DNA from 3 places in the Streptomyces nodosus genome. Region 2 is predicted to be linked to each of the others. Evidence: predicted binding sites of a transcription regulator. Region 2 holds the regulator's gene; each other region holds the start of a gene.
The links. The regulator HrcA, encoded in region 2, represses chaperone genes, less so after heat shock. The targets are predictions, from matches to a motif close to TTNGCACTCNGNNNNNCNGAGTGCNAA.

Region 1 (6,611 bases), 1.9 Mb from region 2:
GGGATCGACCGCGGGCATCGGCGCCGCGTTCGCACGGCGCCTGGCCGCCGACGGCCATGACCTCGTGCTGGTGGCCCGGGACATCGAGCGGCTGCGGGAGCAGGCGACCGAGCTGCACGACCGGCACGGCATCGAGGCGGAGGTGCTGAGCGCCGATCTGGCCACCGAGAAGGGCATCGAGGCGGTGGCCGCACGTCTGTCCGAGCTGAAGAACCCGGTCGATCTGCTCGTCAACAACGCCGGCTTCGGCAACAAGGGCCGTTTTCTCGATGTGACGATGGCCGACGAACTGCGGATGATCAAGGTGCACTGCGAGGCCGTGCTGCGGCTGACGAGCGCGGCGGCGGAGGCGATGCGCACCCGGGGGCGCGGCGGGATCGTCAATGTGGCCTCGGTCGCGGCGTTCGTCCCGCGCGGCACCTACGGCGCCTCCAAGGCCTGGGTCGTGCAGTTCACCCAGGGCGCGGCGCGGGATCTGGCCGGGTCGGGCGTACGGCTGATGGCGCTGTGCCCCGGCTTCGTCCGGACGGAGTTCCACGAGCGGGCCGGGATGGGCACGGACAACATCCCGGGCTGGATGTGGCTGGACGCGGACAAGCTGGTCGCCGCCGCCCTCCAGGACCTGGCCAGGGGCCGGACGCTGTCCATTCCGGACCCCCGGTACAAGGCGCTGATGGGCGTGGTGAAGATGATGCCCCGCGCCCTGCTGGGCGGGGTCACCTCGCGGACGGGACGCAAGTACGGACCGCAGTAGAAGACGCCCCGGTCCGGAGCGGACCGGACCCGTCCGCCGTCACGGTCATGGCCCTCGATGCCGTGCCCGGGCCTCGGCAGACGGGTGACGCCGCCCCTGGGGTGGGAACATGGGCATATCGACGGACCCAGGGGGGCCGGAGGCGGCGTCATGACATTTATGCAGCTCATCGACTGCAGGACCAAGCGGTTCGACGAGATGGACCAGCTCATGAACACCTGGGCCGAGCAGACCAGGAGCACCCGGACCGCGACCCACAGTGTGATCGGCAAGGACCGGTCCGACGATTCGCACTTCATCGAGATCGTGGAGTTCCCGTCGTACGAGGAGGCGATGCGGAGCTCGACCCTTCCCGAGACCAACCGGATCTTCCGCGAGATGATCGCCCTCTGCGAGGAGACGCCCGTGTTCACGGATCTGGACGTGGTGCGGGACGAACAGGTGTACGCGGCGAACGTCCGGCGGTTCTTCGAGGTCCTCGGCACCCTGGGCGGGCTTCCCCCGCTGGACGGTCTCCTTTGCGAGAACTACCACGACCACGATCCCGCCACTGCGCAGGACGCCATCGGGATGGACGCGATGCGCCGCGAGATCGAGATGTGGCGGGACGGCTTCGACTTCGTGTTCACCGTCGAGGACCAGATCGCCCAGGAGGACCGGGTGTGCACCCGGTGGAGCTGGCGGGCACGGCACACGGGCGATTTTCTCGGCATCCCGGCCACGGGCGACGAGGTCGTCATGACCGGGACGACCGTCTTCCGTTGTGACAGGACCGGAAAGATCGCCGAAGGCTGGTGGCAGTACGACAGGCTCGGGCTGATGTCCCAGCTCGGGGCGCTGGAGGCGCTGGAGGACTGAGGGCTCAGGGCTCAGGGGTGACGGCGCGTCCCGGCAGACGCCCGGGGGCGTCCGGAACGCGTGGTGCCCGGTGCCCCCTTGGGGCACCGGGCACCGTTGCTCGGCTCAGTTCAGACCGGTGGTCAGTGGGCGTGACCGTGGCTGTGGCCCGCCGCGGCCGGCTCTTCCTCTTCCTTCTTCTCGACGACCAGGGTCTCGGTCGTCAGCAGGAGGGAGGCGATGGAGGCGGCGTTCTCCAGGGCGGAGCGGGTGACCTTGACCGGGTCGATGACGCCGGCCTTGAGCAGGTCGCCGTACTCGCCGGTGGCGGCGTTGTAGCCCTGGCCCTTCTCCAGCTCGGCGACCTTGGAGGCGATGACATAGCCCTCCAGGCCGGCGTTCTCGGCGATCCAGCGCAGCGGCTCGACGACCGCGCGGCGGACGATGGAGACACCGGTGGCCTCGTCGCCCTGCTTGCCGAGGCCGTCGGCCAGCACCTTGGAGGCGTGGACCAGCGCGGAGCCACCACCGGAGACGATGCCCTCCTCGACCGCGGCGCGGGTCGCGGAGATGGCGTCCTCCAGACGGTGCTTCTTCTCCTTCAGCTCCACCTCGGTGGCGGCGCCGACCTTGATCACGCACACGCCGCCGGCCAGCTTGGCGAGGCGCTCCTGGAGCTTCTCGCGGTCCCAGTCGGAGTCGGTGTTCTCGATCTCGGCCTTGATCTGCGCCACGCGGCCGACGACGTCCTCGGACTTGCCGCCGCCGTCGACGATGGTCGTGTCGTCCTTGGTGACCGTCACGCGGCGGGCGCCGCCCAGCACGTCCAGACCGACCTGGTCGAGCTTGAGGCCGACCTCCTCGGAGATGACCGTGCCACCGGTGAGGACCGCCATGTCCTGCAGCATCGCCTTGCGGCGGTCGCCGAAGCCGGGGGCCTTCACCGCGACGGCGTTGAAGGTGCCGCGGATCTTGTTCACCACGAGGGTGGACAGGGCCTCGCCCTCGACGTCCTCGGCGATGATCAGCAGCGGCTTGGAGGAGCCGGCCTGGATGACCTTCTCCAGCAGCGGCAGCAGGTCCGCGATGCCGGCGATCTTGCCCTGGTGGATGAGGATGTACGGGTCGTCGAGGACGGCCTCCATGCGCTCCTGGTCCGTCACGAAGTACGGCGACAGGTAGCCCTTGTCGAAGGCCATGCCCTCGGTGAAGTCCAGCTCCAGACCGAAGGTGTTGGACTCCTCGACGGTGATGACACCGTCCTTGCCGACCTTGTCCATCGCCTCGGCGATCAGCTCGCCGACCTGCTGGTCCTGGGCGGACAGCGCGGCGACGGCCGCGATGTCGGACTTCTCCTCGATCGGGCGCGCGGTGGCCAGCAGGTCGTCGGAGACGGCCTTGACCGCGGCGTCGATGCCCTTCTTCAGGGCGGCCGGGGAGGCACCCGCGGCGACGTTCCTCAGGCCCTCGCGGACGAGCGCCTGGGCGAGCACGGTGGCGGTGGTCGTACCGTCACCCGCGATGTCGTTGGTCTTGGTCGCCACCTCCTTCACCAGCTGGGCGCCGAGGTTCTCGTACGGGTCGTCGACCTCGACCTCACGGGCGATGGTGACACCGTCGTTGGTGATGGTGGGAGCGCCGAACTTCTTGTCGATGACGACATTGCGGCCCTTGGGGCCGATCGTCACCTTCACCGTGTCGGCAAGCTTGTTGACGCCGCGTTCAAGGGCGCGACGGGCGTCCTCGTCGAACTTCAGGATCTTCGCCATGGAGCGTTTCAGTCCTCTCGTTGCGATCTCGGCCGCCCTCCCGGAACGGCCGCACATCGCGGTGAAAAACGAACCGCGCCCCCGGCGCCCGGCTGATCATCTGTCGGGGTGCCAGGGGCGCAGCCAGAAGCGGTCTGCTTCGGTGAATTACTTCTCGATGATCGCGAGCACGTCGCGAGCCGAGAGAACGAGGTACTCCTCGTTGTTGTACTTCACCTCGGTGCCGCCGTACTTGCTGTAGAGCACGACGTCACCGACCTTGACGTCGAGCTCGACGCGCTTGCCGTCCTCGACGCGGCCCGGGCCCACCGCGAGGACGACGCCCTCCTGGGGCTTCTCCTTCGCGGTGTCCGGGATGACCAGGCCAGAGGCCGTGGTCTGCTCGGCGTCCAGCGGCTGGACCACAATGCGGTCCTCAAGCGGCTTGATGGCAACCTTGGAGCTGGCGGTCGTCACGATCCGACCTCCCCCTTCGGAGATCTCGGGGTTAACTGTCTGAGGTGGCGACCAGGTCGATCCGTCGTCGCGGGTGCCGGACCTGCCCGTCGCTGTATTGGCACTCTCCGGTGGTGAGTGCCAGAGCCGAGACTATGACCGGGATTAGCACTCGGTCAAGCGGAGTGCCAATCGTCGGCGGCGCGGCGCCGAAACCGCGGCTGTCCGGGGGCGATCCGCGCCCGGGTTCGGCGACCGCTCGGCGGGCTGTTCGACCGGGCGCCGCCGGTTCCCGGGCCCCGTGCCACACCGGGATCACCGCCCTCGCTACAGGTAGTCCTCCAGGCGTGCCACCGTGAACCCTCGCGCCTGGATGCGGCGCAGGACATGGGCGGTCTCCTCGGCCTGCGACGCCGACGAACGGCCCGCCTCATGGGGGCGGATGATGTCGCCGGGGCGGAGGGACCCCCTCCAGAACCGTCCCGCCGCCGGGCGCCACAGGATCAGGGCCCTGACACCGCAGTCACCCGCCGCGCGCAGCGTCGTGCGGTCGTACATGCCGTACGGCGGCCGGAGCAGACGGGATGTCGGACGCTCCCGCCGGTCCCGCCGGCCGCAGATCTCGGCGCGCTGAGCCGGGTACGGACGGCCGCGCAGCACGGCGCCGTCCAGAGTGCGGTTCTCGATGGCCGCGCCGGCCGCCCGCAGGCGCGCCACCCCCGGGGACCCCGGCAGAACGGCACGCTCCATGAGGAACACGCTCACCGGCAGCCGCAGTTCACGGACCATGTCGATGAACCGGGGGTCGTTCTCCACGCCCTCGTCGTAGGTCAGGAAGACGACCTTGTCGGAGGTGGGGACCCGGTCGAGGACCAGGGGCGGCCCCGCGGACGCCGTTCCGGCCGCACCGCCGAGGGGCCGGGCGGGGCGGGGTGCGGGCGCGAGCGGTGCGGCGAGGCCCCAGCGGCGAAAGGTCCGGTCCAGCCGCCCCCTCGGCCGGTGCACCTTCTGTGCCGCCTTCTTGCCCAGCCGTTCGATGGGGTCGACGGACTGGGCGCAGCCGGACAGGAGTGCGACGGTGAGCAGACCGGCGAGCACCGTCAGAAGGCGTGATGTCCTCACAGGTAGTCCTCCAGGCGGGCCACCGCGTAGCCCTCGTCCGTGGCCCGGTCCAGGAACCGGCGGATCGCGTCGGTCGTGGTGCCCTGCCCGTCCGGCCCGCCCCGGAGGTGGGCCAGGACGATGTCACCGGGATGCAGCCGGTGGTCCCACTCGCGGTACTCCCAGTGGTCGGCGAAGACCTCCTCGTTCCAGATCGGCGCGTATCTGATGCCGCAGGATTTCGCGGCGCGCAGGGTGTCCGCGTCGTAGACGCCGTTCGGCGGCCGGAAGAGCGTCGGGCGCCTGCCGAACTCCCGGGCCATCACGTCCTGCATGCCGCAGATCTCCTGCCGCTGCTCCTCGTACGGCATTCCGGGCAGATAGGGGGTGTGCAGGGTGTCGTTGTTCAGCGTGACGCCGAGATCGCGCATCCTCCGGAAGTAGTCGTAGTCGTCGTTGATCAGGTCGTCGCTGAGGAACGCCGAGTAGGGGACCTTCAGTTCGCTCATCATCCGGAGGAACTCCGGATCCTTCTCGGTGCCCTCGTCGACGGTGAGAAAGACGATCTTGTTCCTGGTGGGGACGGTGGTGAAGACCGGCGGCAGATCCTTGCCGCCCTCCACCTCGAACCCCTTGCGGAAGGTGATCGGCGGCTTGCGCGCCGGGGCCGAGGGCGGCACCGGCGGCACCCGGCCCAGGGCCCAGCGTTTTGCGGCCACCGCGCGCTCGGCGTACCGGGCGCCCAGCCGGGTGGCATAGGCGTCGAGGGCGCGCGCCTCCGGGGCGTTCAGCAACCCCGGGCCGTGCCTGTCGTGCTCCCCGGCGGTGCAGCCGGTCGCGAGGGCGGTGACGACGAGCAGGGTCAGGGCCGCGCCCGCCGCGACCGCCGGCCGGAAACGGCGCACACCACCCGGGCGGGCGCCCCGTGCGGGCACACCCCGCAGACACGCACTCCCGACACCGGCAACCCGTACACGCACCACCCGCACACCTGCACCCTGCACGTTTGCACCCTGCACGTTCCTGCGTCCCGGGTGTGCGGACCGCACCCGTGGCTGCCCCGGACGCCCCAGTCGTGAAGCCCGCACGCGTGAACGCCCTGCGCCCGGACGTGCGGCCCGCCCTGTGCCGCACCGTGCGCGCCGCACCCACGACGGATACTTTTCGTCATCTTGTCGTACCAGCCGCATGGCGCCGGATCCTTTCAGCCGTCGAGGGGCCGGGCGGGCCGACACTGCGGCCGGGCGCACGCCGTCCACCGACTGGCCGACAATGACCGGGTGAACGACCTCTCCTTCGCCTCTCTGCTCACCCCCGAGGGCCGCGCCCTCCTCGACGAGGTGCGTGGCACCGCTCCGGCACAGGAGCTGGCCGTCGCGACCCGGCTGCGCCGCGAGCACCCCGCCGAGCTGGTCTCGGCGGCCCTCACCCAGGCGCGGCTGCGCGAGCGGGCGGCGGCGAAGTTCGGCGCCGAGGACGCCCGGCGGATGTTCTTCACCCCGAACGGCGTCGAACAGTCCACCAGGACCGCCGTCGCGACCCACCGTGCCGAACGGATGCAGGCCCTGGGCGTGACCTCCGTCGCCGATCTGTGCTGCGGCATCGGCGGGGACGCCCTGGCGCTGGCCCGGGCCGGCATCCGGGTCCTGGCCGTGGACCGCGATCCGCTGACGGTTGCGGCGGCGCGCGCCAACGCCGAGGAGCTGGGCCTGTCG
Region 2 (6,611 bases):
GGAACGCGGTGCCGAGCTGTGCCGCGCTCGCGCCCGCGGCCAGTACCGCGGCGATCTGGCTGCCGCGCATGACGCCCCCGGCGGCCACGATCGGGATGCTCACGCTCTCGCGCAGCTGGGCCACGAGCGAGAGCAGCCCGATGCCCGCCCCGTCGTTCTCCCGGACGTCCCGGTGGGTGCCCTGGTGGCCGCCCGCCTCGACGCCCTGTGCGATCACCGCGTCGGCGCCCGCCTCCTGGACGGCGAGGGCCTCCTCCGCGGTGGTCGCGGTGACCAGGGTGAAGGTGCCGGCGCGCCGCAGGGCGTCCAGGGCCTTGTGGCTGGGGACTCCGAAGTGGAAGGAGACCACCGGTACCGGGTCGTCGAGCAGGACGGCGAGCTTGGCGTCGTAGCCGTCGTCACGGCCGCTGTCGGGGTCGCCCAGCTCCGTCTGGTACCAGGCCGCCTCCCCGGCGAGCTGGTTGGCGTAGACCTCGACGGTGGCGGAAGGCGGGGCGGAGCCGGTCCCTCCGGGAGTGCCGGGGCCCGTGCCCGGGTGTTCCGGCTGCGGCATGAAGACATTCACCCCGAAGGGTCCGCCGGTGAGCCCACGGAGCTGCTTGATCTCCTGGTACATGCCGTCGGCGGTCTTGTACCCGGCCGCGAGGAACCCCAGGCCGCCGGCCTCGGACACGGCGGCGGCGAGCTGGGGTACGGAGATCCCGCCCGCCATGGGGGCCTGCACGATCGGACGGCGAAGGAGATCGGTCAGCGCGGAGGACATGACGGCATGTTGCCACGTCCCCCGGACAAGTCCGAATCCGGCCTTCCGGTGACATATGCCGGTGGGCAAGGCCACGGTCGGAGCGGGCCCGGGGCCGGGTGACCGGCGACCCCGGGTCCGGCCGGCCGAGGCCGGCCGGCGCGGCCCACCGGGTGGTCCCGGGCCGGGTCAGCGGCCGTTGAAGGCGTCCTTCAGCCGGGAGAACAGGCCCTGCTGGCCCGGCTGGAACTGGCCCTGGGGCCGCTCCTCGCCGCGCAGCTTGGCCAGTTCGCGCAGCAGCCGCTCCTGCTCGGGGTCCATCTTCGTCGGGGTCTGCACCTCGACATGGACGATCAGATCGCCCCGGCCGCCGCCCCGCAGATGGGTGATGCCGCGGCCGTGCAGCGGGATCGACTGCCCGGACTGGGTGCCGGGGCGGATGTCGACCTCCTCCAGACCGTCCAGCGTCTCCAGCGGGACCTTGGTGCCGAGGGCCGCCGCGGTCATCGGGATGGTGACCGTGCAGTGCAGATCGTCGCCGCGGCGCTGGAAGACGTGGTGCGGCAGCTCGTGGATCTCGACATACAGGTCACCGGCCGGGCCCCCGCCGGGGCCGACCTCGCCCTCGCCCGCGAGCTGGATGCGCGTGCCGTTGTCGACACCCGCCGGGATCTTCACGGTGAGCGTCCTGCGGGAGCGCACCCGCCCGTCGCCCGCGCACTCCGGGCACGGGTTGGGGACGATCGTGCCGAAGCCCTGGCACTGCGGGCACGGCCGGGAGGTCATGACCTGGCCCAGGAAGGACCGGGTGACCTGCGAGACCTCACCGCGTCCACGGCACATGTCGCAGGTCTGCGCGGTGGTGCCGGGCGCGGCACCCTCACCGTTGCAGGTGTTGCAGATGACGGCCGTGTCGACCTGGATGTCCTTCGTGGTGCCGAAGGCCGCCTCGTCGAGCTCGATCTCCAGCCGGATCATGGCGTCCTGGCCCCGGCGGGTGCGCGAGCGCGGTCCGCGCTGCGACGCCGTGCCGAAGAACGCGTCCATGATGTCGGAGAAGTTCCCGAAGCCGCCCGCGCCGAAGCCGCCCGCGCCGCCACCGCCGCCCGCCTGGGACAGGGGGTCGCCGCCGAGGTCGTAGACCTGCTTCTTCTGCGGGTCCGAGAGCACCTCGTAGGCGGCGTTGATCTCCTTGAACCGCTCCTGCGTCTTGGGATCGGGATTGACGTCCGGGTGCAGCTCGCGGGCGAGCCGACGGAACGCCTTCTTGATCTCGTCCTGCGACGCGTCGCGGCGTACGCCGAGTACGGCGTAGTAGTCCGTGGCCACCTACGACTCCGCCAGGATCTGTCCGACGTACCGTGCCACCGCTCGTACCGCTCCCATCGTTCCCGGGTAATCCATGCGGGTCGGTCCGACCACGCCGAGTTTGGCTACTGCCTCGCCGCCCGAACCGTAGCCGACGGAGACCACGGACGTGGAGTTGAGTCCCTCGTGCGCGTTCTCATGGCCGATACGCACCCGCATGGCCGGATCCTTGGCCTCGCCCAGCAGCTTGAGGAGGACGACCTGTTCCTCCAGCGCTTCCAGGACGGGACGGATGGCGAGAGGGAAGTCATGCCCGAAGCGGGTGAGATTGGCGGTTCCGCCGATCACCAGCCGCTCCTCGGTCTCCTCCACGAGCGTCTCCAGGAGGGTGGCGAGCACCGTCGACACCATGCCGCGGTCCTCCGCCTCCTCGAAGGCCTCGGGCAGATCCTGCACAAGCTGCGGCACGTCCGAGAAGCGGCGTCCGGTGACCCGGCTGTTGAGCCGCGCCCGCAGGTCCGCGAGGGAGGTCTCCCCGAACGGCGCGGGACAGTCGATCATGCGCTGCTCGACCCGGCCGGTGTCCGTGATCACCACGAGCATCACCCGCGCGGGCGCCATCGGCAGCAGCTCCACATGCCGCACCGTCGAGCGCGTCAGCGAGGGGTACTGCACCACGGCGACCTGCCGGGTGAGCTGCGCGAGCAGCCGTACCGTCCGCGTGACGACGTCGTCGAGGTCGACGGCGCCCCCCAGGAAGTTCTGGATCGCGCGGCGCTCGGGCGGGCTCATCGGCTTGACGGCGGCCAGCTTGTCGACGAAGAGGCGGTAGCCCTTGTCCGTGGGGATGCGTCCGGCGCTGGTGTGCGGCTGGGCGATATAGCCCTCCTCCTCCAGCGCGGCCATGTCGTTGCGGACGGTGGCCGGGGAGACACCGAGCTGGTGCCGCTCGGTGAGCGCCTTGGAGCCCACCGGCTCCTCGGTGCCGACATAGTCCTGGACGATGGCGCGCAGCACTTCGAGCCTGCGTTCACTGAGCATCGCGCGCACCTCCAGCAATTCGTCCCTTTGGCGCTCCCCCTGGCACTCTGTCTGTACGAGTGCCAGCATCCCGGGGTCAGTGTACGGCTGTCGGGTACGCCCCCGGCAAGGGCGGGCACCGCCGCCGTACCGAGGTGTACCGACCTGTCCCGGGGTGTCCCCGGCAGCGCGTCCTCCCGGCGGGGCGTTGTGGATAGCGTCGCGGTATGACGGTGTTCTGGGAAGAGTCCGGCTGGGAGCGGCTGGGGCCGGGTGCGGGGCGCAGCCGGCTGCCGGTCTGGGACTGCACGGCGGGGCTGATCGTGGGCGAGCGCGGGGCGCTCATGGTGGACGCGGGGTCGAGCCGGGGCGAGGGCGCCCGGTTGCGCGCCGAGGCGCGCCGGCTGCTCGCGCCCGGGAGCGCGGGGCCCGGTGTGACGGATGTGACGCATCTCGCCCTCACCCACCCCCACTTCGACCATGTCCTCGGGGCGACGGCGTTCACCGGCGCGGAGACCTTCGGAGCGGCCGGTGTGGACGCGGTGCTGGTGCACCGGCGCGAGGAGCTGGTCGCGGACGCGGTGCGGCACGGTCTTGACCCGCACGAGGCGGCGGAGGCCGGGGCCACGCTGCTCCCCGTGCACCACCAGGTGTCGGGCGAGCGGACCCTGGACCTCGGCGGGGTGCGGGTGGTGCTGGCGACCGTGGGCCCGGCCCACACCGCCCATGACCTGGTGGTTCTCGTTCCCGGTGAGCCGGCGGTGGTGTTCTGCGGGGATCTGGTGGAGGAGTCCGGCGAACCCCAGGCCGGCCCGGACGCCGTCCCCGCACAGTGGCCCGCCGCCCTGGACCGGCTGCTGGAGCTGGGCGGGGAGGACGCCCGGTATGTGCCGGGGCACGGTGCGGTGGTGGACGCGGCGTTCGTGCGGGCGCAGCGGGACACTCTGGCGGCGCGTTTCGGCGTGTCGTAGCCCCGGCCGGAGCCCTTCTCCTATCGTCATCCGAATGCGCTCGTACTCTTCGGATCTGACCCCGCCGTGGAAGAAGCAGCAGCCCGTGCCCGAGGTCCCGGCGGACCCCGGTCTGGTGGTCGAGGAACCGGGCACCGGCTACTGCGGGGCGGTGATCCGCTGCGAGGCGGGCACGGTGACCCTGGAGGACCGCTTCGGCAAGCACCGGGTGTTCCCCCTCCAGCCGCGCGGGTTTCTGCTGGAGGGGCGGGTGGTGACGCTGGTACGGCCGTCGAGCGCGCCGGTGCGTCCGGCCCGTACGGCCTCCGGTTCGGTGGCGGTCCCCGGCGCCCGGGCCCGGGTGGCCCGGGCCGGACGGATCTATGTGGAGGGCCGCCACGACGCGGAACTGGTCGAGCGGGTGTGGGGCGACGATCTGCGCATCGAGGGCGTGGTGGTGGAGTATCTGGAGGGCGTCGACGATCTGCCGTCGATCGTCTCGGCCTTCTCCCCCGGCCCGGACGCACGCCTCGGCGTCCTGGTGGACCATCTGGTCCCCGGCACCAAGGAGTGGCGGATCGCGCAGTCGGTGACCGGCGAACACTCCCTGGTGGTGGGCCATCCGTACATCGACGTCTGGCAGGCGGTGAAGCCGTCGTCCCTGGGGATCGCCGCCTGGCCGCAGGTGCCGCACGGCCAGGACTGGAAGACGGGCGTCTGCCGCGCCCTGGGCTGGCCGGAGAACACCGGCGAGGCATGGCAGCGGATCCTGTCCCGGGTGCGGTCCTACAAGGATCTGGAGCCGGAGCTGCTGGGGTGCGTGGAACGCCTCATCGACCATGTGACCGTGCCCTGAGTCGCTCCGGTTCTCGACCGGTCTTCCGCACCCGTCGGGGCCGACGGGTGCGGGGTCGCTCCGTCAGTCCACCACGTCCCGCACCACGGCGTCCGCCAGCAGCCGGCCGCGCAGGGTGAGCACGGCCCGCCCCTGCTCGTACGGCCTCTCCTCCAGAAGGCCGTCCGCCAGCGCCCGGTGCGCCGCCGCGAGGCCCGGCTCCCGGAGCAGCGTCAGCGGCACCCCCTCCCGCAGCCGCAGCTCCAGCAGGATGCGCTCCACCCGGCGGTCCTCGTCCGTCAGGACCTCCCGCCCGGCCCCGGGGGACCGCCCCGCGGCCAGCGCCGCCGCGTACGCCCCCGGGTGCTTCACGTTCCACCAGCGCACCCCGCCCAGATGGCTGTGGGCTCCTGGGCCCGCGCCCCACCAGTCGGCGCCGCGCCAGTACAGCTCGTTGTGCAGACAGCGGGCCGCCTCGGAGAGGGCCCAGTTGGACACCTCGTACCAGTGGTAGCCCGCCGCCCCGAGGATCTCGTCGGCGATCAGATAGCGGTCCGCGTGGACGTCGTCGTCCGTCATCGGTATCTCGCCGCGGCGGATCCGGCGCGCCAGACCGGTGCCCTCCTCGACGATCAGCGCATACGCCGAGACATGGTCGGGTCCTGCGCCCAGCGCCGCCTCCAGGGACGCCCGCCAGTCGTCGTCCGACTCCCCCGGGGTGCCGTAGATCAGGTCCAGGTTCACCTGCTCGAAGCCCGCCGCCCGGGCCTCGGCCACACAGGCCTCGGGGCGGCCCGGGGTGTGGGTGCGGTCGAGGATCTTCAGCACATGCGGGCGGGCGCTCTGCATACCGAAGGAGATCCGGTTGAAGCCGCCCTCCCGGAGCGTGGCCAGATACCGCTCGTCCACCGACTCCGGATTCGCCTCCGTCGTCACCTCCGCGTCGTCCGCGAGACCGAACTCCTCGCGGATCGACCGCAGCATCCGCACCAGATCGTCCGCGGCCAGCAGCGTGGGGGTGCCGCCCCCGACGAAGACCGTACGGGCCTCGCGCGGGTCGTCGCCGAGCACCTTGCGGGCCAGGCGGACCTCGTCGATCAGCGTCTCGGCGTAGTTGTCGCGGGAGGCCAGCACCCCGCCCGTGCCGCGCAGCTCCGTCGCCGTATAGGTGTTGAAGTCGCAGTAGCCGCAGCGCGTGGCGCAGTACGGCACATGGAGATAGAACCCGAGGGGGCGCTCGGCGGCCCCGGCCAGGGCGTGCGCGGGCAGCGCCCCGTCGTCGGGGACGGGCTCGCCGTCGGGAAGTGCGGAAGGCATGCCCTCCATTGTCCGGTACCGCCGGGAGTGCTCACTCGGCCCGCAGCACCAGCAGCGCCAGATCGTCCTCCGGAGGCTTCTCCCCGAACGCATGCACGAGTGTTCGGATCCGCTCCGCGGTCAGCTCCGCGCTCAGCCCGGCACAGCCGGCGAGCGCCGTCGCCAGCCCGTCCCCGTCGTCGAACTGGAGTGATCCGCTGCGCCGCTCGGTCACCCCGTCGGTGACGCACAGCAGGGTGTCCCCGGGGTGCAGCTCGAAGGTCTCGCAGGCATAGGTCACGTCCTCGACGACCCCGAGCAGGGTCTGCGACCGCGCCATGGTCCGTACGTCGCCGGCCGGGCCCAGCAGCAGCGGCAGCGGATGCCCCGCGGCGGCCAGCGTGCAGCGCACCCCGCCGTCGAAGGGGACCAGCTCGCCGTAGAGCAGCGAGAGGAACCG
Region 3 (6,611 bases), 860 kb from region 2:
AGCGGATCGAGTCGGGCCCCGCGAACATCTGGCGCTATGCGCCGCTGCTGCCGGTCCCGTCGGACGTCGCCGACAAGCCCAACCTGAACCCGGGCTGGACCAAGCTCGTCCAGGCCGACAACCTGGCGCGCGAACTGGGCGTGACCGGCGGGCTGTTCGTGAAGGACGACTCCGGCAACCCCACCCACTCCTTCAAGGACCGGGTCGTCGCCCAGGCGCTGGAGGCGGCCCGCGCCTTCGGCTTCACCACCCTCTCCTGCTCCTCCACCGGCAATCTGGCGGGCGCGGTCGGCGCCGCCGCGGCCCGTGCGGGACTGCGCTCCTGTGTGTTCATCCCGCACGACCTGGAACAGGGCAAGGTCGTCATGGCCGCGGTCTACGGCGGCGACCTCGTCGGCATCGAGGGCACCTACGACGATGTGAACCGCTTCTGCTCCGAGCTGATCGGCGACCCGGCCGGTGAGGGCTGGGGCTTCGTCAACGTCAACCTCCGCCCGTACTACGCGGAGGGGTCCAAGACCCTGGCGTACGAGATCGCCGAGCAGTTGGGCTGGCGGCTGCCCGAACAGATCGTGGTCCCGATCGCCTCCGGCTCCCAGCTGACGAAGATCGACAAGGGGTTCCAGGAGCTGATCAGGCTGGGGCTCGTCGAGGACACGCCGTACAAGATCTTCGGTGCGCAGGCCGAGGGATGCTCGCCGGTGTCGGCCGCGTTCAAGGCCGGCCATGACGTCGTACGGCCGCAGAAGCCGGACACCATCGCCAAGTCGCTGGCGATCGGCAACCCGGCGGACGGCCCGTACGTCCTGGACATCGCCCGCCGCACCGGGGGAGCGGTGGAGGATGTGACGGACGAACAGATCGTCGACGCCATCAAGCTGCTGGCCCGCACCGAGGGCATCTTCGCGGAGACCGCCGGCGGTGTGACCGTCGGAGTGACGCGCAAGCTCATCGAGAACGGCGTCCTCGACCCGTCGAAGACGACGGTCGTGCTCAACACGGGCGACGGACTCAAGACGCTGGACGCGGTGGCCGGCACCGGGCTCACCGCCACGATCCGCCCGAACCTCGACTCCTTCCACGAGGCCGGGCTCGCGTGAGCGCCCGCCCCGCACTTCTCACCCCGACCGGAGGTCCCACCCCATGAGCGTCAACGTCCGCATTCCCACCATCCTGCGTCCCTACACCGGCGGCCGGGCCGAGGTGAGCGCCGACGGCGCCACCGTCGCGGAGGTCATCGCCGACCTGGAGAAGAACCACGCCGGCATCGCGGCCCGCGTCCTGGACGACCAGGGCAAGCTGCGCCGCTTCGTCAATGTGTACGTCAACGACGACGACGTCCGCTTCGAGCAGGGCCTTCAGACGGCGACGCCGGACGGCGCGGGGATCTCCATCATCCCGGCGGTCGCGGGCGGCTGACGGCGCCTCACCCCCGTGATCGTCGGCCCTCCGGCCGCACCGGTCTCCGAGAGTTCATCGAATTGCCCTCTCCGCGAGTGAAGCGGAGGGGGCAATTCTGCATGGTTGAGCGCGGTACAGTTGGGGAACGCGCTCCCGGTCATCCCGCTGAATGCTCTGAGTTCCTGTCGCGGGTCCGATGAGAAACAGCCAAAGTGTGCAGGGCTTTTGCGCCATTCATTCTATTTACGGGGCCCGACTTGCCCTGAATTCGGGCAAATTATTCATATATCTCCGACCGGCCAGGCCTGGATTTCTCGTCCGATTGACCTGTTGCAGACGGCAGTTGGACAGATACATTCAGCCGCGGTCGACGCGTTCCGGCGCACGCCCCCAACCGTTGGGGGGTGAGGTCTGACCCGGATCCGCGAAGTGTGGATCTGTGCAAGGGCCAGTAATAGGGGAGTTAGGCATGGCTCAGGGCACCGTCAAGTGGTTCAACGCGGAGAAGGGGTACGGCTTCATCGCGGTCGACGGTGGTGCGGATGTTTTCGTCCACTACAGCGCCATCCAGATGGACGGCTACCGCACCCTGGAGGAGGGCCAGCGGGTCGAGTTCGAGATCTCGCAGGGTCAGAAGGGGCCGCAGGCGGACATGGTCCGCGTGGCCGGCTGAAGTCGCGCGCCGACGACTGAAACCGTTCGACGTGTCGAGGGGCTCGTATCCCACCCGGGATACGAGCCCCTCGTCCCGTTCCCCTCGCCCCATCGGGTGACCACGGCCTCATGAGCCCGGGGTGTCCCGTCGGGGCACCGGCCCGTCCACCGGCGGTCCGCCGCCCGGTTCGAGCCCGGTTCGCGGGGCGTCTCGCCCGGGTCTGTCCCGGACCGCTGCGCCCGGAACGGGATAGTTCTGCCTGCCTGCCTGCCTGCCTGCCTGCCTGCCCGCCTGCCCCGGTCCGGCCCGCTCTGTGGGGCGGTACCGCGCCCTGGTGCCGTCGATGCTGCGGGACGCGCCGAGTCCGTTCGTCGGCGTTTCCCCGCCCGGCTCGGATCCGTTTCGTGAGGCTGCTCGACCCGGTGTCCAGGCCCTGGACGGCTGGGCCGGACGGCTGCCTTCGGCGCCCCCTCAAGGACCGCGCTTCGCGGGCGCACCTTGCACTCGGAGGGGGCGAGTGCTAATCATTGGCGTTAGCACTCTGAAGGTGAGAGTGACAAAAGAGGACCGGGTCGGTGAGGCCACGGGCCGGGTGGGGCAAGGAACCTCCGGTCGGGGCCGTCCGTCGCGGGCGCGGGCGCGGTCCGAAGTCATCACCCCCAGTCCTGGGAGGACCACTTCACATGGCCAAGATCATCGCGTTCGACGAGGAGGCGCGGCGTGGCCTCGAGCGCGGCATGAACCAGCTCGCGGACGCCGTCAAGGTGACCCTCGGCCCCAAGGGCCGCAACGTCGTCCTCGAGAAGAAGTGGGGAGCCCCCACGATCACCAACGATGGTGTGTCCATCGCCAAGGAGATCGAGCTCGAGGACCCGTACGAGAAGATCGGCGCCGAGCTGGTCAAGGAAGTCGCCAAGAAGACGGACGACGTCGCCGGTGACGGTACGACCACCGCGACCGTGCTCGCCCAGGCGCTGGTCCGCGAGGGCCTGCGCAACGTCGCCGCCGGTGCCAACCCGATGGCCCTGAAGCGCGGTATCGAGAAGGCCGTCGAGGCCGTCTCCACCGCCCTGCTGGAGCAGGCGAAGGACGTCGAGACCAAGGAGCAGATCGCCTCCACGGCCTCCATCTCCGCCGCCGACACCCAGATCGGCGAGCTGATCGCCGAGGCCATGGACAAGGTCGGCAAGGAAGGCGTCATCACCGTCGAGGAGTCGCAGACCTTCGGTCTCGAGCTCGAGCTCACCGAGGGCATGCGCTTCGACAAGGGCTACATCTCGGCGTACTTCGCCACCGACATGGAGCGTATGGAGGCCGTCCTCGACGACCCGTACATCCTGATCGCCAACTCCAAGATCTCCAACGTCAAGGACCTGCTCCCGCTCCTGGAGAAGGTCATGCAGTCGGGCAAGCCGCTGCTGATCATCGCCGAGGACGTCGAGGGCGAGGCCCTGTCGACCCTGGTCGTCAACAAGATCCGCGGCACCTTCAAGTCCGTCGCCGTCAAGGCCCCGGGCTTCGGCGACCGCCGCAAGGCCATGCTCGGCGACATCGCCATCCTCACGGGCGGCGAGGTCATCTCCGAGGAGGTCGGCCTCAAGCTGGAGAACGCGACCCTGGACCTCCTGGGCCGCGCCCGCAAGGTCGTCATCACCAAGGACGAGACGACCATCGTCGACGGCTCCGGCTCCGCCGAGCAGGTCCAGGGCCGGGTCAACCAGATCCGCGCCGAGATCGAGAACAGCGACTCCGACTACGACCGCGAGAAGCTCCAGGAGCGCCTCGCGAAGCTGGCCGGCGGCGTGGCCGTCATCAAGGCCGGTGCCGCCACCGAGGTGGAGCTCAAGGAGCGCAAGCACCGCATCGAGGACGCCGTCCGCAACGCCAAGGCGGCCGTCGAGGAGGGCATCGTCGCCGGTGGTGGCGTGGCCCTGCTCCAGGCCTCCCAGGTCTTCGAGAAGCTGGAGCTCGAGGGCGACGAGGCCACCGGTGCCGCCGCCGTCAAGCTGGCGCTCGAGGCCCCGCTGAAGCAGATCGCCGTCAACGCCGGCCTCGAGGGCGGTGTCGTGGTGGAGAAGGTGCGCAACCTGACCCCGGGCCACGGCCTGAACGCCGCGACCGGCGAGTACGTCGACCTGGTCAAGGAAGGCATCATCGACCCGGCGAAGGTGACCCGTTCCGCGCTGCAGAACGCCGCCTCCATCGCCGCGCTGTTCCTCACCACCGAGGCCGTCATCGCCGACAAGCCGGAGAAGACCGCCGCGCCTGCCGGTGGCGGCATGCCGGGCGGTGACATGGACTTCTGAGCCTGACACCAGGCTCGGACAGCACGTCCATCCCGAGGGCGGCACTCCCTGGAAACAGGGGGTGCCGCCCTCGGGCGTGTCCGGGGGCGGGCAGGCCCCCCGGGCCGGGGCACCGGCGGACGGCACCGCCACGTCGCCGTGAATTCACTTGCTTAAGTCAATCAATCGGAATAACGTTGCCTGAGTCAAGCACACCTGCCACGCCCCACGGAGGCCCCCTGTCATGTCCGACGCACTAGCCCGGCCCGTCGGAGCCGAAGAGACCGCGCCGAGAGCGAACGTCCTGGTCGTGGTCCTGGCCTTCGGCGGGATCGTCGTCTCGCTGATGCAGACGCTGGTCATCCCGATCGTCCCGAAGCTGCCGACCTATCTGCACGCCTCGTCGTCGGACACCGCCTGGGCCGTCACCGCGACCCTGCTCGCCGCCGCCGTGGCCACCCCGGTGATGGGCCGCCTCGGTGATATGTACGGCAAGCGCCGGATGCTGCTGGTGGGCCTGTTCATGCTGGTCGCCGGCTCGGTCACGGTGGCCCTGAGCGACACCCTCACCCCGGTGATCGTGGGACGCGCCCTCCAGGGCATGGCCTCCGGTGTCATCCCGCTCGGCATCAGCATCATGCGGGACGAACTGCCCGCCGAACGGCTGGGTTCGGCGACCGCGATGATGAGCGCCTCGCTCGGTGTCGGCGGCGCCCTGGGTCTGCCCGCCGCAGCGGTGATCGCCGACAACTTCAACTGGCACATGCTGTTCTGGACCTCGGCCGCGCTCGGCGTCGTCGCCGCCGTCCTGGTGCTGATGCTGGTGCCGGAGTCGTCGGTGCGCAGCGGTGGCCGGTTCGATCTGCTCGGCGCCCTCGGCATGGCCGCGGGTCTGGTCTGTCTGCTGCTGGCGATCTCCAAGGGCGGGGACTGGGGCTGGGGCAGCGGTACGACGCTCGGTCTGTTCGCCGCCGCCGTGCTGATCCTGCTGCTGTGGGGCTTCTTCGAACTGCGTATCGAGGAGCCGCTGGTGGACCTGCGCAGCACCGCCCGCCGTCAGGTGCTGGTCACCAACCTCGCCTCGGTGGCGCTCGGCTTCGGCATGTTCGCGATGTCCCTGGTGATCCCGCAGATCCTCCAGATGCCCGCGGCCACCGGCTACGGACTGGGCAAGTCGCTGCTGACGGCCGGTCTGGTCATGGCGCCCTCCGGCCTGGTGATGATGGCGACGGCGCCGGTCTCCGCCGCGGTCTCACGCGCCAAGGGCCCCAAGGTGACCCTGATGATCGGTGCGCTGATCGTGGCCGCCGGCTATGGCATCAACATCGCCCTGATGGACCAGGTCTGGCACTTCGTACTGGTCTCCTGTGTCATCGGCGCCGGTATCGGCTTCACCTACGGCGCGATGCCCGCCCTCATCATGGGTGCCGTGCCCGCCTCCGAGACCGGGGCCGCCAACAGCCTCAACACCCTGATGCGTTCGATCGGTACGTCGACCGCGAGCGCGGTGGCCGGTGTGATCCTCGCCCGTATGACCACCGACCTCGGTCCCCTCTCGCTGCCCTCGGAGGCCGGCTTCAAGACGGTCCTGGCCATCGGAGCCGGCGCCGCGCTCCTCGCCTTCGCCGTGGCGTCCTTCATCCCCCGCCGCGGCCCGGCCGCCGACCACCCCACCCCCACCACGGAAGCCGACACCCGCGAAGCCGCCGACGCCAAGGCGTAGGCCTCCGGCCCCAGCGTCGGTCGAAAATCTCCCGGCCGGCCACCGCCCCCCCAGGGCGGTGGCCGGCCGTCTCGCTATGCGGAGCATGAAAAGCGGGGCGGCGGCGCCCTTGGCAGGCGCGTAGGCGCTCGGTGGGATCAGTGGTCCTGTTGCATCGTCGGGTGGCTGGTCGGGGCCGTGGCCTCGGTGGCTGCCCAAGCGGACAGGAGCTGGAGTTTGTCGTGGTCGGGGGTGTGGGGTGGGGCGCTGTAGGCGGTGAGGGTCAGGCCGGGCTGGGAGGGGAGCTCCAGGGCGTCGAAGTCGAGGGTGATCTCGCCGATGGCCGGGTGGTGGAAGGCCTTGCGGCCGCTGTGGTGGAGGCGCACATTGTGCTTGGCCCAGGCGGTGCGGAACACATCGCTGCGGGTGACCAGTTCACCGATCAGCCCGGTCAGCTCGCTGTCCCCGGGAGCGCGGCCGGCCTCGGTGCGCAGCAGGGAGACGGTGGCGTTCACCGACTCCTCCCAGCTGGGGAAGAAGTCCCGTCCGGCGGGGTCCAGGAACTGGA

Region 1: groES (co-chaperone GroES) is a predicted target of HrcA. The motif match lies at 3,961-3,987, and genes of this name have one in related genera.
Region 3: groL (chaperonin GroEL) is a predicted target of HrcA. The motif match lies at 2,590-2,616, and genes of this name have one in related genera.

Annotation. Positions count from the first base shown of each region.
Region 1 covers NZ_CP023747.1:4,486,693-4,493,303, reverse strand. The annotation lists gene CP978_RS20410 (SDR family NAD(P)-dependent oxidoreductase) at 1-754, shown strand, start outside; gene CP978_RS20405 (ester cyclase) at 905-1,612, shown strand; gene groL (chaperonin GroEL) at 1,735-3,360, opposite strand; gene groES (co-chaperone GroES) at 3,508-3,816, opposite strand; gene CP978_RS20390 (polysaccharide deacetylase family protein) at 4,123-4,917, opposite strand; gene CP978_RS20385 (polysaccharide deacetylase family protein) at 4,914-5,801, opposite strand; gene CP978_RS20380 (class I SAM-dependent methyltransferase) at 6,177-6,611, shown strand, end outside.
Region 2 covers NZ_CP023747.1:2,621,949-2,628,559, forward strand. The annotation lists gene CP978_RS11945 (nitronate monooxygenase) at 1-763, opposite strand, end outside; gene dnaJ (molecular chaperone DnaJ) at 932-2,071, opposite strand; gene hrcA (heat-inducible transcriptional repressor HrcA) at 2,072-3,091, opposite strand; gene CP978_RS11960 (MBL fold metallo-hydrolase) at 3,298-4,041, shown strand; gene CP978_RS11965 (DUF3097 domain-containing protein) at 4,076-4,876, shown strand; gene hemW (radical SAM family heme chaperone HemW) at 4,940-6,172, opposite strand; gene CP978_RS11975 (SpoIIE family protein phosphatase) at 6,204-6,611, opposite strand, start outside.
Region 3 covers NZ_CP023747.1:3,482,884-3,489,494, reverse strand. The annotation lists gene thrC (threonine synthase) at 1-1,100, shown strand, start outside; gene CP978_RS15695 (ubiquitin-like small modifier protein 1) at 1,144-1,419, shown strand; gene CP978_RS15690 (cold-shock protein) at 1,871-2,074, shown strand; gene groL (chaperonin GroEL) at 2,740-4,362, shown strand; gene CP978_RS15680 (MFS transporter) at 4,586-6,064, shown strand; gene CP978_RS15675 (helix-turn-helix transcriptional regulator) at 6,202-6,611, opposite strand, start outside.